Regions from separate parts of the Pantoea dispersa genome, predicted to be linked through region 2. Evidence: predicted binding sites of a transcription regulator. Region 2 holds the regulator's gene; each other region holds the start of a gene.
The links. Region 2 encodes Fur, which represses iron uptake genes when iron is present. Its sites were predicted from a motif close to ATAATAATGAGAACNACTATCAA; they were not measured.

Region 1 (4,221 bases), 640 kb from region 2:
ATTCACCGCTGCTGGTGGGCCTCGCCGTCACGCTGTCCGCTGCCGGCATGTTTACTGGCCTGCTGACCGGCGGCGTGCTGGCCGATCGCTATGAGCGTAAGACGTTGATCCTGCTTGCCCGCACCACCTGCGGACTGGGCTTTGTCGCGCTGGCGATAAATGCCGCGCTGCCCGCGCCTTCGCTGCTGGCGGTCTATCTGCTGGGCTTGTGGGACGGCTTTTTTGGTGCGATTGGCGTCACGGCGCTGCTGGCCGCTACGCCAGCGCTGGTGGGACGCGAAAACATCATGCAGGCCGGTGCCATTACCATGCTGACGGTGCGCTTCGGCTCGATTTTATCGCCGGCAATTGCTGGTGTGGTGATCGCGCACGGCGGCGTGCTGTGGAATTATGGACTGACCGCCTTCGGCACGCTGCTGACGGTGCTAACGCTGCTGAAGCTGCCTGCGCTGCCACCGCCTCCGCAGCCGCGCGAGCATCCGCTGCGGGCGCTGGCAACCGGCGTGCAGTTCCTGTTTGCCAGCCCGCTGGTCGGCATGGTGGCGCTGACCGGTGCGCTGGTGACGCTGGCCAGCGCCATCCGCGTGCTGTACCCGGCGCTGGCACCGCACTGGTCAGTCAGCGCCGACCAGCTCGGTATGCTGTACGCTGCCGTGCCGCTCGGTGCCGCCGTGGGTGCATTTACCAGCGGCAGGCTGAAACAGGCAGCGCGCCCGGGCCGGCTGGTGCTGGGCAGCGCCGTGGCCGGTTTCGTCGCCCTGGGCCTGTTCAGCCTGATGCCGACGCTGTGGCTGGCGCTGCTGTGTCTGGCGGGCTTCGGCTATTTCAGCGCCATCAACAGCCTGGTGCAGTACGCGATGATTCAGCTGCTGACGCCGGATCATCTGCTGGGCCGCATCAACAGCCTGTGGACGGCGCAGAACGTGTGCGGCGATGCCCTCGGCGCCGCGCTGATTGGTGCCCTCGGTTCGTGGCTGCTGCCGGCGCAGGCTGCCGCGGCGTTTGGCTGTGCCGCGACACTGCTTGGCGTCATGATGTGGCTGATGATGAAAGGATTGCGGCGCTATCAGGCGCCCGCGCCGGTGCTGGCGCAGCAAACATCATGATTTGACGAACAGCTGATGCAGACGCGTCAGCAGATTGCTGGCGCTGTAGTAATCCAGGCGGAAGGTGTCGATACCCAGCGCATAGACCTGCTTATCGCGCACCGCCGCGTTTTGTGCCAGGAACGGGTTGCTCAGCACTGACTGCGCAGTTTTGTCATCGCCGGCAAACAGCAGGAAGCTGTGACCGGTCAGGCTGGCGGCGAGATTCTCGCCCGAGAGCTGAATAATGTCTTTGCGCTGGCCCATGCTGTGCCCCTGTTGCGTGCCGGCCGGCGGCTGCGCCAGGGTAAAACCGAGCTGCTGCAGCAGTTTGCCCTGCGCCGATGCGGCGGTCCATAGATTCACTGCCCGGCCATCACCGTTCCATACCATCGCGGAGACCGGCTGCGGCGGCAGCGTAATGGCCTGCTTCAGCGCCGCTTCGCGATCGTCGAACTCTTTTACGCGCTGCGCCGCCTGTGCTTCATGGCCGGTGGCCTGCCCCAGCAGCGTAACCACATCCTGCCAGCTCTTATCGTCGTAGTTGACCACCAGCGTGAGGGCAATGGCGGACAGCTGACTGACCAGCTTCAGGGCGGAGTCATTACCGGTGGCGCTGACGATGATCAGATCCGGGGCTTGCGCCGCAATCGCCTCGGCGCTCGGCTCACCAATGTACAGCCGCTTAACGTGGCGCTGTTTTGCCACCTCGCCCCACTGACGGAAGAAGCCCTGATCGTCGGCCAGGCGGCTTTTCGGTGCGGTCGCGCCTGAGGCGATGACCGGCGCGTCAATCGCCAGCAGCGAGCCGGTCAGCGTGACGCTGGTGGAGACAATACGCTGTGGTGCCTGGTGAAGCGTTACCGTTCCGGTCGCGCCCTGTACGCTGCGCGGCCAGCCCTGGTCGGCCCGCGCTGTCCCTGACAGCGACTGGAAAATGAACAACAGGACAGCCATGCCCCATAAACCGCATTTATTCATAAGTTTTGATCCACCTTTTAGCTTAATGCCTTGCCCGGCGTCAGCCGCCGCTTACGTCTGACAGCACGGTAAATCCCGCGAATGGATTGACTCTTTGCCCCTTTCGACGTAGGTTACAGAGCCATAATAAAAATGATAATCATTCTTAATAATCTTATCATTTATAGGTGAAAATTATGGTGGAAAGCTCCACGTTTGAAAATGCCTGGCTGAAGGATTTTTCCGCGCTGTGCCGCGGTTTCCTTTTCACCTCGCCATGGCGCAGCCTGGCCACCCAGGGCTGCTATACCACGATCAACACGCCGGTGGGCGATGCCGCGCTGCTGCAGGGCGACTTTCAACAGCAGCTGCGCCAGCACTTTGCCGCGGCGAAAAAGCAGGGGATCGCCAATCCGCTGCTGGTGGGCGCGATTCCGTTTGACGTCAGCCAGCCAGCGTCCCTGTTCATACCCGAATCCTGGCAGAGCTTTAATCGCGCCGACCTGCAACAGGCGTTACCGGCGCAGCAGAGCGATCTGCCGGCAGTGCGGCGGCGGACGGCAGTACCGGATCACGCGGTGTTTACCCGCATGGTGGCCGACGCCGTTGCCACCATCCAGCGCGGCGATCCGGACAAAGTGGTGCTGTCGCGCCTGATGGATATCGTCACCGAGCAGCCGGTCGATACCGCCGCGCTGATGCAGCGCGTGATCGCGCAAAATCCCAATAGCTACCATTTCCATCTGCCGCTGGCGGAAGGAGGCGCGCTGGTGGGCGCCAGCCCGGAACTGATGCTGCGCAAACAGGGGCGCGATTTCTCCTCCTGCCCGCTGGCCGGCTCGGCGCGCCGCCATCATGACGACGCCAGCGCCGATCGCGTGGCAGGTAACACCCTGATGGCGTCAGCCAAAGACCGCCACGAACATCAGCTGGTGACCGACGCGATGCGCAGCACGCTGCAGCCGCGTAGCCGACTACTGTCAGTGCCTACCGTGCCGTCGCTGATCACCACCGCCACGCTGTGGCATCTGGCGACGCAAATCGATGGCGAAGTGCAGGATGAGCGCGAAAACGCGCTGTCGCTGGCGGCGCTGCTGCACCCAACCCCGGCCCTGAGCGGCTTCCCGCACGCCCGCGCGCAGCAGCTGATTCAGCAGCTCGAACCCTTTGATCGCCAGCTGTTTGGCGGCATCGTCGGCTGGTGCGACAGCGAAGGCAACGGCGAATGGGTGGTGACCATTCGCTGCGGAACGGTAAACGGCACGCGCGTGCGGCTGTTTGCCGGCGCTGGCATCGTCGCCGACTCGCAACCGGAATCAGAATGGCGTGAAACGGGTGTGAAGCTGGACACCATGTTGCGCGCTTTTGGACTGCAATAAAGGAACAAGCATGAGCATTCCCTTCAGCCGCTGGCCGGCACATCTGGCCGCGCGCTATCGCGAGAAAGGCTACTGGATCGACGTGCCGCTGACCGACATCATCGACCGCCATCGCGAAAACGACGCTATCGCCGTGATCGACGGCCCTGTGCAGCTCAGCTACCGCCAGCTGGCGCAGCGCAGTGATAATCTGGCGGCGGCGCTGCAGCGGCGCGGTTTACAGCGCGGTGACACGGCGCTGGTGCAGCTCGGCAACGTGGCGGACTTTTACGTTACGCTGTTTGCGCTGTTTAAGCTGGGCGTGGTCCCGGTGTACGCACTGTTCAGCCATCAGCGCACTGAACTGCAGGCCTATGCGCAGCAGATTGCACCGAAACTGCTGATCGCCGATCGCCAGCACGCGCTGTTTGCCAGCGACGACTTCATCGCCACGCTGTGCGAGGCGCAACCCACGCTGCAGCAGGTGATCCTGCGTAACGACGCGCAGGCGGAAAATACGCTGGCGTCGCTGCAGGATGAAGCGGCTGGCGATTTTGTCGCGACACCGACGGCCGCCGATGAAGTGGCGTTTTTCCAGCTCTCCGGCGGCAGCACCGGGACGCCGAAGCTGATTCCGCGCACCCACAACGACTACTACTACAGCATCCGCGCCAGCGACGAGATTTGCCACATCAACGCCGACACGCGCTATCTGATCGCCCTGCCCGCGCCGCATAACTTTGCCATGAGTTCCCCCGGTTCGCTCGGGGTGTTCTATGCCGGTGGCCAGGTGATTCTCGCCGCGGATCCCAGCGCCA
Region 2 (4,221 bases):
TTCCCGCCTGAGCCCAATGGTTACCTGCATATTGGCCATGCAAAATCGATCTGCCTGAACTTTGGTATCGCACAAGATTATCAGGGGCAGTGCAACCTGCGTTTCGACGACACCAATCCGGTCAAAGAGGATATGGAGTTCGTTGAATCGATCAAGAATGATGTGCAATGGCTGGGCTTTGAGTGGAGCGGCAACATTCGTTACTCCTCTGACTACTTTGACCAACTGTTCAACTACGCGGTTGAGCTGATCAACAAAGGCCTGGCCTACGTTGACGAGCTGTCGCCAGAGCAGATCCGTGAATACCGCGGCACGCTAACCGCGCCGGGCAAAAACAGCCCGTATCGCGATCGCAGCGTGGAAGAGAACCTGGCGCTGTTCCAGAAGATGCGTGATGGCGGCTTCGAAGAGGGCAAAGCCTGTCTGCGTGCCAAAATCGACATGGCATCCAGCTTTATTGTGATGCGCGATCCGGTGCTGTACCGCATTAAATTTGCCGAACACCACCAGACTGGCAACAAGTGGTGCATCTATCCGATGTACGACTTTACCCACTGCATCTCCGATGCGCTGGAAGGCATCACCCATTCCCTGTGTACGCTGGAGTTCCAGGACAACCGTCGTCTCTACGACTGGGTGCTGGATAACATCACTATTCCGGTGCATCCGCGTCAGTACGAGTTTTCGCGCCTGAATCTGGAATATGCGGTGATGTCGAAGCGTAAGCTGACACAGCTGGTGAGCGAGAAGATTGTTGAAGGCTGGGACGATCCGCGCATGCTGACCGTATCCGGTCTGCGCCGCCGTGGCTATAGCGCGGCGTCAATCCGCGAATTCTGTCGCCGTATCGGTGTGACCAAGCAGGACAACATTGTTGAGATGGCGTCGCTGGAGTCGTGCATTCGTGACGACCTCAACGAGAACGCGCCGCGCGCCATGGCGGTGCTGGATCCGCTGAAAGTGGTGATCGAGAACCTGCCGGCCGGGCATGAAGAAATCATCAGCATGCCGAACCATCCGAACAAGCCGGAGATGGGCACGCGTGAGGTGCCGTTCAGCCGTGAGGTGTGGATCGATCGCGCCGACTTCCGTGAAGAGGCCAACAAGCAGTACAAACGTCTGGTGCTGGGTAAAGAAGTTCGTCTGCGCAACGCTTATGTCATTCGTGCCGAGCGCGTGGCGAAAGATGAAGCCGGCAACATCACCTGCATCTACGCTACCTGCGATGTCGACACCCTGAGCAAAGATCCGGCCGATGGCCGCAAGGTGAAAGGCGTTATCCATTGGGTGTCGGCGATTCACGCGCTGCCTGCCGAATTCCGCCTGTACGATCGTCTGTTCAGCGTGCCAAACCCGGGCGCGGCCGAGGATTTCCTCACCACCATTAACCCGAACTCGCTGGAGATCAAACAGGGCTTCGTTGAGCCGGGTCTGCGTGCCGCCAGCGCGCTGGCGCCGTATCAGTTTGAGCGCGAAGGTTACTTCTGCGCTGACAGCGTGTACTCGCAGCCGTCGAAACTGGTGTTCAACCGCACTGTGGGTCTGCGTGATACCTGGGCAAAAATCGGCGAATAATTTTACTGCTTGATAGCACGATATGATCAGCAAAGGGCGAGCAATCGCCCTTTTTTATTGCCCGTTATCTGCAAACGGGAATCGATTATGCTGAACCAGACAAAAAACAGTAATTACGCGCGATTACGACTAATCTGACTTTAATAAAATTAACTAATTTACCCGTGTGAAATCGTTATTTTCAGGTAGGCTATGCGCTCTTAAATGTTGCTGTGCGGGTTAGCGAAGGAAGAAAAATGACAAGTCTCGCTCTGGAAGCCAAACATAGCGTGGTGGTTTTACATCAGCTTATCGAACGTATTTTTAATCAGACCGAAGGCAGCGATGACAGTATGGATCTGCTGCTGTCGCACTTTCATCCCGACTTCAAAATGGTGACGCCGCAAGGCAAACAGCTCGATCTCAATGACACTGAAACCCTGTTTCGCAAACTGCACGGGCAGCGGGAAGGGATGCGAATCGCCACCAGTGAGCATGCCATCATTTCCCAGCAGCAGCAGGAAGTGACCATTCAGTATCACGAACTGCAAATGCTCAACGGCAACAACCAGACCCGCATTTCGCTGGCGGTGCTGGACTGCAGCACGTCGGTTCCGCGCTGGCGCTATTTGCAGGAAACGCTGGTCGCCTGAACACAGCCATAAAAAAACCGGTGCCTGGCACCGGTTTTTTTATACTGCATAGCATATTCAATTACTGATCGTGGAGCGTCTCGTCTTCGCGGCAGTCTCCCAGCGCACAGTGGCCGTACAGATACAGGCTGTGGTTGCTGAGTTTGATACCGTGGCGTGTTGCAATCTCACGCTGACGCGTTTCGATAGATTCATCGCTAAACTCGATCACTTTGCCGCAGTCGAGGCAAATCAGGTGATCGTGGTGATGCTGCTGGGTCAGTTCGAACACGGATTTCCCGCCTTCGAAGTTATGACGCGTCACGATGCCGGCGTCGTCAAACTGGTTCAGAACACGGTATACCGTCGCCAGACCAATCTCTTCGCCCATGTCGATCAGGCGTTTGTACAAATCTTCCGCACTGACATGATGGGACTCGGGTCCGGGTCCCTGAAGCACTTCCAGAATCTTCAGTCTGGGCAGCGTGACTTTCAGGCCAGCCTTTTTCAATGCGGAGTTGTTGTCAGTCATGCGGATATTGTCCTGTTACTTTGCTAGTCACTTACGGCGCAAAGGCCTTGAATGTGTGGTCAACGCGCATTCTCATTTGCGTCTCATTATAGAGCTCAGCCTGCGAAATGAAAACCGGCTGCGGCGGACAATTCCCCGGATGCTGTAAGGAGAAATGTCGTGAGCCTCAGCGGGATCGTGCAGATCGATGTTCCTTTTCGCGCAGTCTCAGTCTGATGCCCGAGGAATAAGCAGATGACCGTTGCGGGTATTCTACAGAATTGAGGGAAAAAGTTAAAAAACCGTAGCTATTATTTTTATAGGTAATTCCATTGCCCGATGTGAGCCAGCGCCCACATCGGACAGGAAAGCATCAGGCTTCGATGATCGCCTGCAGCTGCAGCTCATCAAAGATCTGCTTAACCCATTTGTCGACGCGCTCGTTAGTCAGTTCAGGCTGACGATCTTCATCAATGGCGAGGCCGAGGAAGTGTTTGTCGTCTGCCAGACCTTTAGAGGCTTCGAAGTGGTAACCTTCGGTTGGCCAGTGGCCCACAATCACTGCGCCGTTTGGCTCAATGATGTCGCGAATGGTGCCCATCGCGTCACAGAAGTACTCGGCATAATCTTCCTGATCGCCGCAGCCAAACAGCGCTACCAGCTTACCGTTGAAATCAATCTCTTCCAGCGTCGGGAAGAAGTCATCCCAGTCGCACTGGGCTTCACCGTAGTACCAGGTCGGAATACCCAGCAGCAGAATATCGAATGCTTCGAGATCTTCTTTGGTGCTCTTAGCAATGTCATGCACTTCGGCGACATCTTTACCCAGTTGTTTCTGGATCATTTTTGCAATGTTTTCAGTGTTGCCGGTATCGCTGCCGAAGAAAATGCCTACGATTGCCATGGAGTGAGTAACCTCTTAAATCCTGATTGTGAAAGTAAGTCAGAAGACGACACAGTTATGCGAATGATAGCAGACCGGCGAAAAGCGCGGAATGTGTAAAGCGCTGAGTTTGTGTTCCAGCGTGCGGTCTGCGCACGTTACGCCAGTTTGAGCTGCGCCAGCAGCATTTGTTCAATCAGTTCACTGCGGCTGATGTTCTGCTGCTCGGCCAGCGTATTAAGCGCGTCGACCGCTTCGCTGGACATTTTCAGCTCAACGCGGCGCAGGCCGCGCACCCGGTCGCGCTTCAGCTGGTTGCGCTTATTAATGCGCAGCTGCTCATCACGCGACAGCGGACTGGTTTTAGGGCGACCGGGACGCCGCTCGTCTGCGAAGAGATCGAGCGTGGTACGATCTGTCTGTTCTTTTGCCATGGTTTGTGAAACTGCGTGGGCGCGAACGGCGGAAAGGCGCTGCGCGATTTAAACATTTATCGGCCCGACCGCGGCGAAAAAAGCATCCGCGGCAAATTTTTAGCGCGACATCATACTCCAGCGCCCGGCGCGACGCCAACCCTAAACCGCCCGTAGCAAGCTTTTGCTTTTACAGGTTAAAAAAGCGGCGCACCGCGCGCAGTACGG
Region 3 (4,221 bases), 2.0 Mb from region 2:
GTTGGCCGGAACATTGACGAACATCGCTGGATTGGTGGCGCGGCGATAGCGGGTGTAGGCAATAAAGTTTTTGTAGGTGTTGTAGAACACCGAGGTATTGAGGGTGATGCCGTCGGTCGGCTGTCCTTTCAGACCCCACTCAAAATTGTTGCTGGTCTCGGTTTTCAGATCGGCATTACCAATCAGCGCATACTGCGCGCTGCCGGCGTAGCTTGAACCAAGGTTCCACGAGCCGTACAGCTGGCTGGTGGTCGGGAACTCCACGCCGCGCTTATATTGCAGCCAGGTGGTGAGCGCCGGATTGATATCGTACTGGAAGGTCAGTGACGGCAGCACTTCGGTGTCTGAATTGGTCTTGCCGTACAGTTTTTCCACCTGCTCTTCAGTCAGCACCGTGCTGCCGTTGGTCAGATCGCCGAGGTTCTTCGGTTTGGTGCTTTGATGAATAACGCGCACGCCGGGAATCACCGCGAAATTGTGGCTATCGAGATCGAAATTGATTTTATCCTGCAGATAACCGGCCACGGTCCAGGAACGGCTGTCCGACTGTGGCTGGGTGATGGTGCCGAAGGTGCCCGGGTTCGGCTCCTGGCGGAACGGACGCTCGCTGTTCTCCACACGCGCGTTGACGCCGCCGCTCAGCTCGTGGCGGCCGAGGGTTTTGCTGGCGCGCGTGTCAAACCCTAAGGTATCGACGTTGTAGTCAGAGTAGACGAAGCCGTACTGACTGGCGCTGGTCGGTAACCAGGTGGTGTCGTGCGCCTCGGTTTGCTGCCAGTAAATTCGCGTGGTCAGCGTATCGATCATCTCGTTGTACGGCGTCCACTCGTCGGCAAGGTTAATGCCCCAGCGGCGCGAATCGCTCTGCTGTTGCGCAGTGCCCCAAATAGTGTTGCCGCTGCTGCTGTCCCAGGTATCGTAGTGGGTGTGATTGGTTTTGTGGTAGTAGTCGAAGGTGGCGCTCAGCTTGTGCTGATCGTTTGGCTGCCAGATGCCCGACGTCATAAAGGCATCCGAGTGCCAGTTGGCCGGGTAGGCGTCTTTTACGCCACTGTTGTTGCGCGTCTGCTGGCCGTCGCGGCGGCTGTAGACAAACAGGCCGCGCAGTTCATCATCCCCTGCCGCCGCGGTGATGCCGTTGTGCCAGCTGCGGTCTGCCGAACTGTAGTCGCTCTGATAACCGAAATAGTGGGTTTTATCGCTGCTGAGATAGTCGTCCGGCGACTTGTTATGAAACGATACGTTACCGCCGATTGCGGTGTTAGGTTGTTCCACCGATGTAGCGCCCTTCTCAATTTCGACGCTGCCAAACATATACGGGTCGATGTAGTCGCGACCGATACCGAAGGTATTGTTACCGGCGCGACTGACGTACGGACGACCGGTGGCGTCCGGTACCGGAATGCCATCAATATCCAGACCGACACGATTACTTTCCAGACCGCGAATGTTGTAGCCGGTGTAGCCTGCACGGTCAAAGCCGCTTTTACCGGCTGACGAACCGCCCGCCGCACCAGTGGCGCTGACCAGCGGCTCATAACGCATGATCGAACCGAAGTCATTGGCGCCGCGTTTTTGCAGATCGCTGGCGGTGAGTGTGGTTTTGCTGCCGGCCTGCTGCTTAGGTGCGGTAACGGTCATTACCGGTTCATTGCTGCTGTTGTTCTCTGCGGAACGCGCCAGCGTACTGCTGTCGCTGGCGGCATAGCTGCAGGCTGCGTGAATGGCTGAAGCAAGAACAGCGACTTTACACAGACGCTGCTGAACAGTTCCCTGAAGGTTGAAAGACATGCGCGAAATACCTGGTTAATTGTTAGTATTCGCTCACTTATTTGCTGCCAGAAAACCACGGCTTTATGCTAAAAACCGTGAAACAGCGCGTCACGCTGGCCAGATAATGTTATCGATCCCGGCACCTGTGGCACAGTGTCATGCGCGCTTCAGTGCACAGCTGCCGTGTAAAACTGGCCGCGGTGCCGCAGGGATGCCTGTGGGATTTATAGAGAGTAAATGATGGCGAAAACAATTTAATGCAATTGCTAATCATTATCAATATCATTTGCATCAGGATGTATCTTTGTGCGCACAATTTGTTAACCCATGATTAATCAGGCACTAACAGGAGGGATAGGATGGCAGATAAACCGGCAGTAACCATTCACTACTGTACCCAATGTAACTGGCTGCTGCGTTCGGCGTGGATGGCGCAGGAGCTGCTGCATACCTTTGCCGGCGATCTCAGCGCGGTCACGCTCCAGCCCGGCAGCGGCGGCGTGTTCGAGATCAGCATTGATGGTCAGGTAATTTGGGAACGCAAACAGGAAGGCGGCTTTCCCGATGCGGCAGCACTGAAGCAGCGGGTGCGCGATGTCTGCTGGCCGGATCGCGAACTGGGGCACGTGGACAAGAAGAAACCGTAACGCGCTTAGCTGTTGGCGATCTTCTCTGCCGCGTCCTGCAGCGCCGCCACGACAATCTCCACCGTGGCCGGTGAAATCTGCTCCTGCGACAGCCGGTGATTGAGCGTATAGCGAAGCGTATGGATCGCCTGCTCTACCTGCGGAATGCTGCGGTTGTTGACCAGGATCGCCAGCGAAGTGAGCCGCCCGATAATCACCGCCACGTTTTCGCCATTTTCCGCCAGCAGCGCGCGGCCCGCATCGTTGAGCGCGTAGGCTTTGCGCGTGGCCTGGGCATCCACCACGCGAATGGCGTCCATCTCTTCCAGCAGCGTCAGGTTGGGATAAATAATGCCGGGGCTGGGGGAATATTCGCCTTTCGACAACTCTTCCACCGATTTGATCAGCTCATAACCGTGCGCCGCGCCGCTGGCCAGAAAGTGCAGCATCAGCAGGCGAATATCACTGGCATCCAGCATCCTTTCGCGCCGCTTTCTGCGTGCGCCGGCACAGCTGGCACGCTGTGCCGCATCGGCGTGCTCTGGAACATCCCGCTGCTGTTTCATCGCCTTCCCGGGGTCAGTTGAGGGAGGTTGATAGTAGTCTGGTGCCTGGTAAAATTCAACACAGGCGGCAGCGGGCGGGCGCCGGTTATTTCCGATGCCAGTAAGCGACGGCGCGCACCAGGTCGCTGTGCGCCGCGCGCTGCTGAGTAAAGTAATCGCTCAGCTGTTTCACCGCAGCGCCTTCGCCGGTCAGCCAGATGAAGTAGTCATCAGCAGGCAGCACAATCGGGTCCAGCAGCGGCGTCAGCGCCTCAGCCTGCATCTTGCCGCTGCCGAGCCAGCTCACCGTGACATCCGGCAGGTCGCCAAGATACGCGCGGCCGACTGGCTCATCAACACAGGCCAGCAGATGAATCTGCTGTGCCTGCATTTCCTGATAGCGGCGCTTAAACGCCGGCAGACCGGTCTCATCACACACATAAATCTGACAGGCATAATCCACCGGCACGACGCATGAGCCGCGGGGGCCGCCCATCGCAATGCGATCGCCCGGCTGAGCGGCACTCGCCCAGCTGCTGGCGACGCCGCCGTCGTGGATGTAAAAATCCAGCGTCAGCGAATCGCTGCCGTTAAAGGCCAGCGGCGTATAGTCGCGCGCCGCCGGACGCACGCCGTCAGGCCAGACGATGCCTTCGTCGGTCATGTGTGGCAGCGCCAGCGCACCGCCCGGCGTATCCGGGAAAAACACTTTGATGTGGTCGTCAAAAGAGGGCGAGTGAAAACCCGCCAGATCGCTGCCGCTAAAGACGATGCGCCAGAAGGCATCGGCCACCCGCGTTTTGCTGGCGACGGTGATGTGACGGAAGCGTAATTCATTGCGCACGCGTTGTGGAGCGCGGTGGTGAGTCGGGTTTGGCAACGTTTCTCTCCCTGCAGCGACGGTCCCGCGCTACTGCGCTACCGCACACCGCTGATGGTGCATGTTATCGAAAATCATTCTCATTAAACGCCTTGCAAGATACCTATGATATATTTTCGGCGCAATGCCGAAAAATGCTATTGGCAAAACGGAACCGGTTTTTGCAAGGTGAGGACGCGTTTTTTGGCGGGGATTTTCACGGCTTGAGGTCGCCATAAATGGCGCCCCTACAGCGTGTCCGCGTATTTTTGAAAGGTAACGGCTGTCGGGGATGTGAATGACGAAAAACAATGCCGTTGAATATCTGCACGGCAGAACTGCGCATAAAAAAAAGCGGAGAGTCGCCTCTCCGCTTGTTACTGTCTGCGCACCCGATTAGCGGGTCAGATCGTCAAAG

Region 1: a site for Fur is predicted at 2,193-2,215, ahead of K7H94_RS16170 (isochorismate synthase). Genes of this name have one in related genera too.
Region 3: a site for Fur is predicted at 2,037-2,059, ahead of K7H94_RS03590 (TonB-dependent receptor domain-containing protein). Genes of this name have one in related genera too.

The regions. Positions count from the first base shown of each region.
Region 1 covers NZ_CP082346.1:3,448,761-3,452,981, forward strand. The annotation lists gene entS (enterobactin transporter EntS) at 1-1,106, shown strand, start outside; gene fepB (Fe2+-enterobactin ABC transporter substrate-binding protein) at 1,101-2,066, opposite strand; gene K7H94_RS16170 (isochorismate synthase) at 2,243-3,424, shown strand; gene K7H94_RS16175 ((2,3-dihydroxybenzoyl)adenylate synthase) at 3,435-4,221, shown strand, end outside.
Region 2 covers NZ_CP082346.1:2,811,098-2,815,318, reverse strand. The annotation lists gene glnS (glutamine--tRNA ligase) at 1-1,575, shown strand, start outside; gene K7H94_RS13145 (hypothetical protein) at 1,812-2,207, shown strand; gene fur (ferric iron uptake transcriptional regulator) at 2,269-2,718, opposite strand; gene fldA (flavodoxin FldA) at 3,071-3,601, opposite strand; gene ybfE (LexA regulated protein) at 3,739-4,014, opposite strand; gene ybfF (esterase) at 4,184-4,221, opposite strand, start outside.
Region 3 covers NZ_CP082346.1:762,908-767,128, reverse strand. The annotation lists gene K7H94_RS03590 (TonB-dependent receptor domain-containing protein) at 1-1,791, opposite strand, end outside; gene K7H94_RS03585 (Rdx family protein) at 2,133-2,420, shown strand; gene K7H94_RS03580 (PadR family transcriptional regulator) at 2,426-2,965, opposite strand; gene K7H94_RS03575 (siderophore-interacting protein) at 3,051-3,824, opposite strand; gene dnaJ (molecular chaperone DnaJ) at 4,200-4,221, opposite strand, start outside.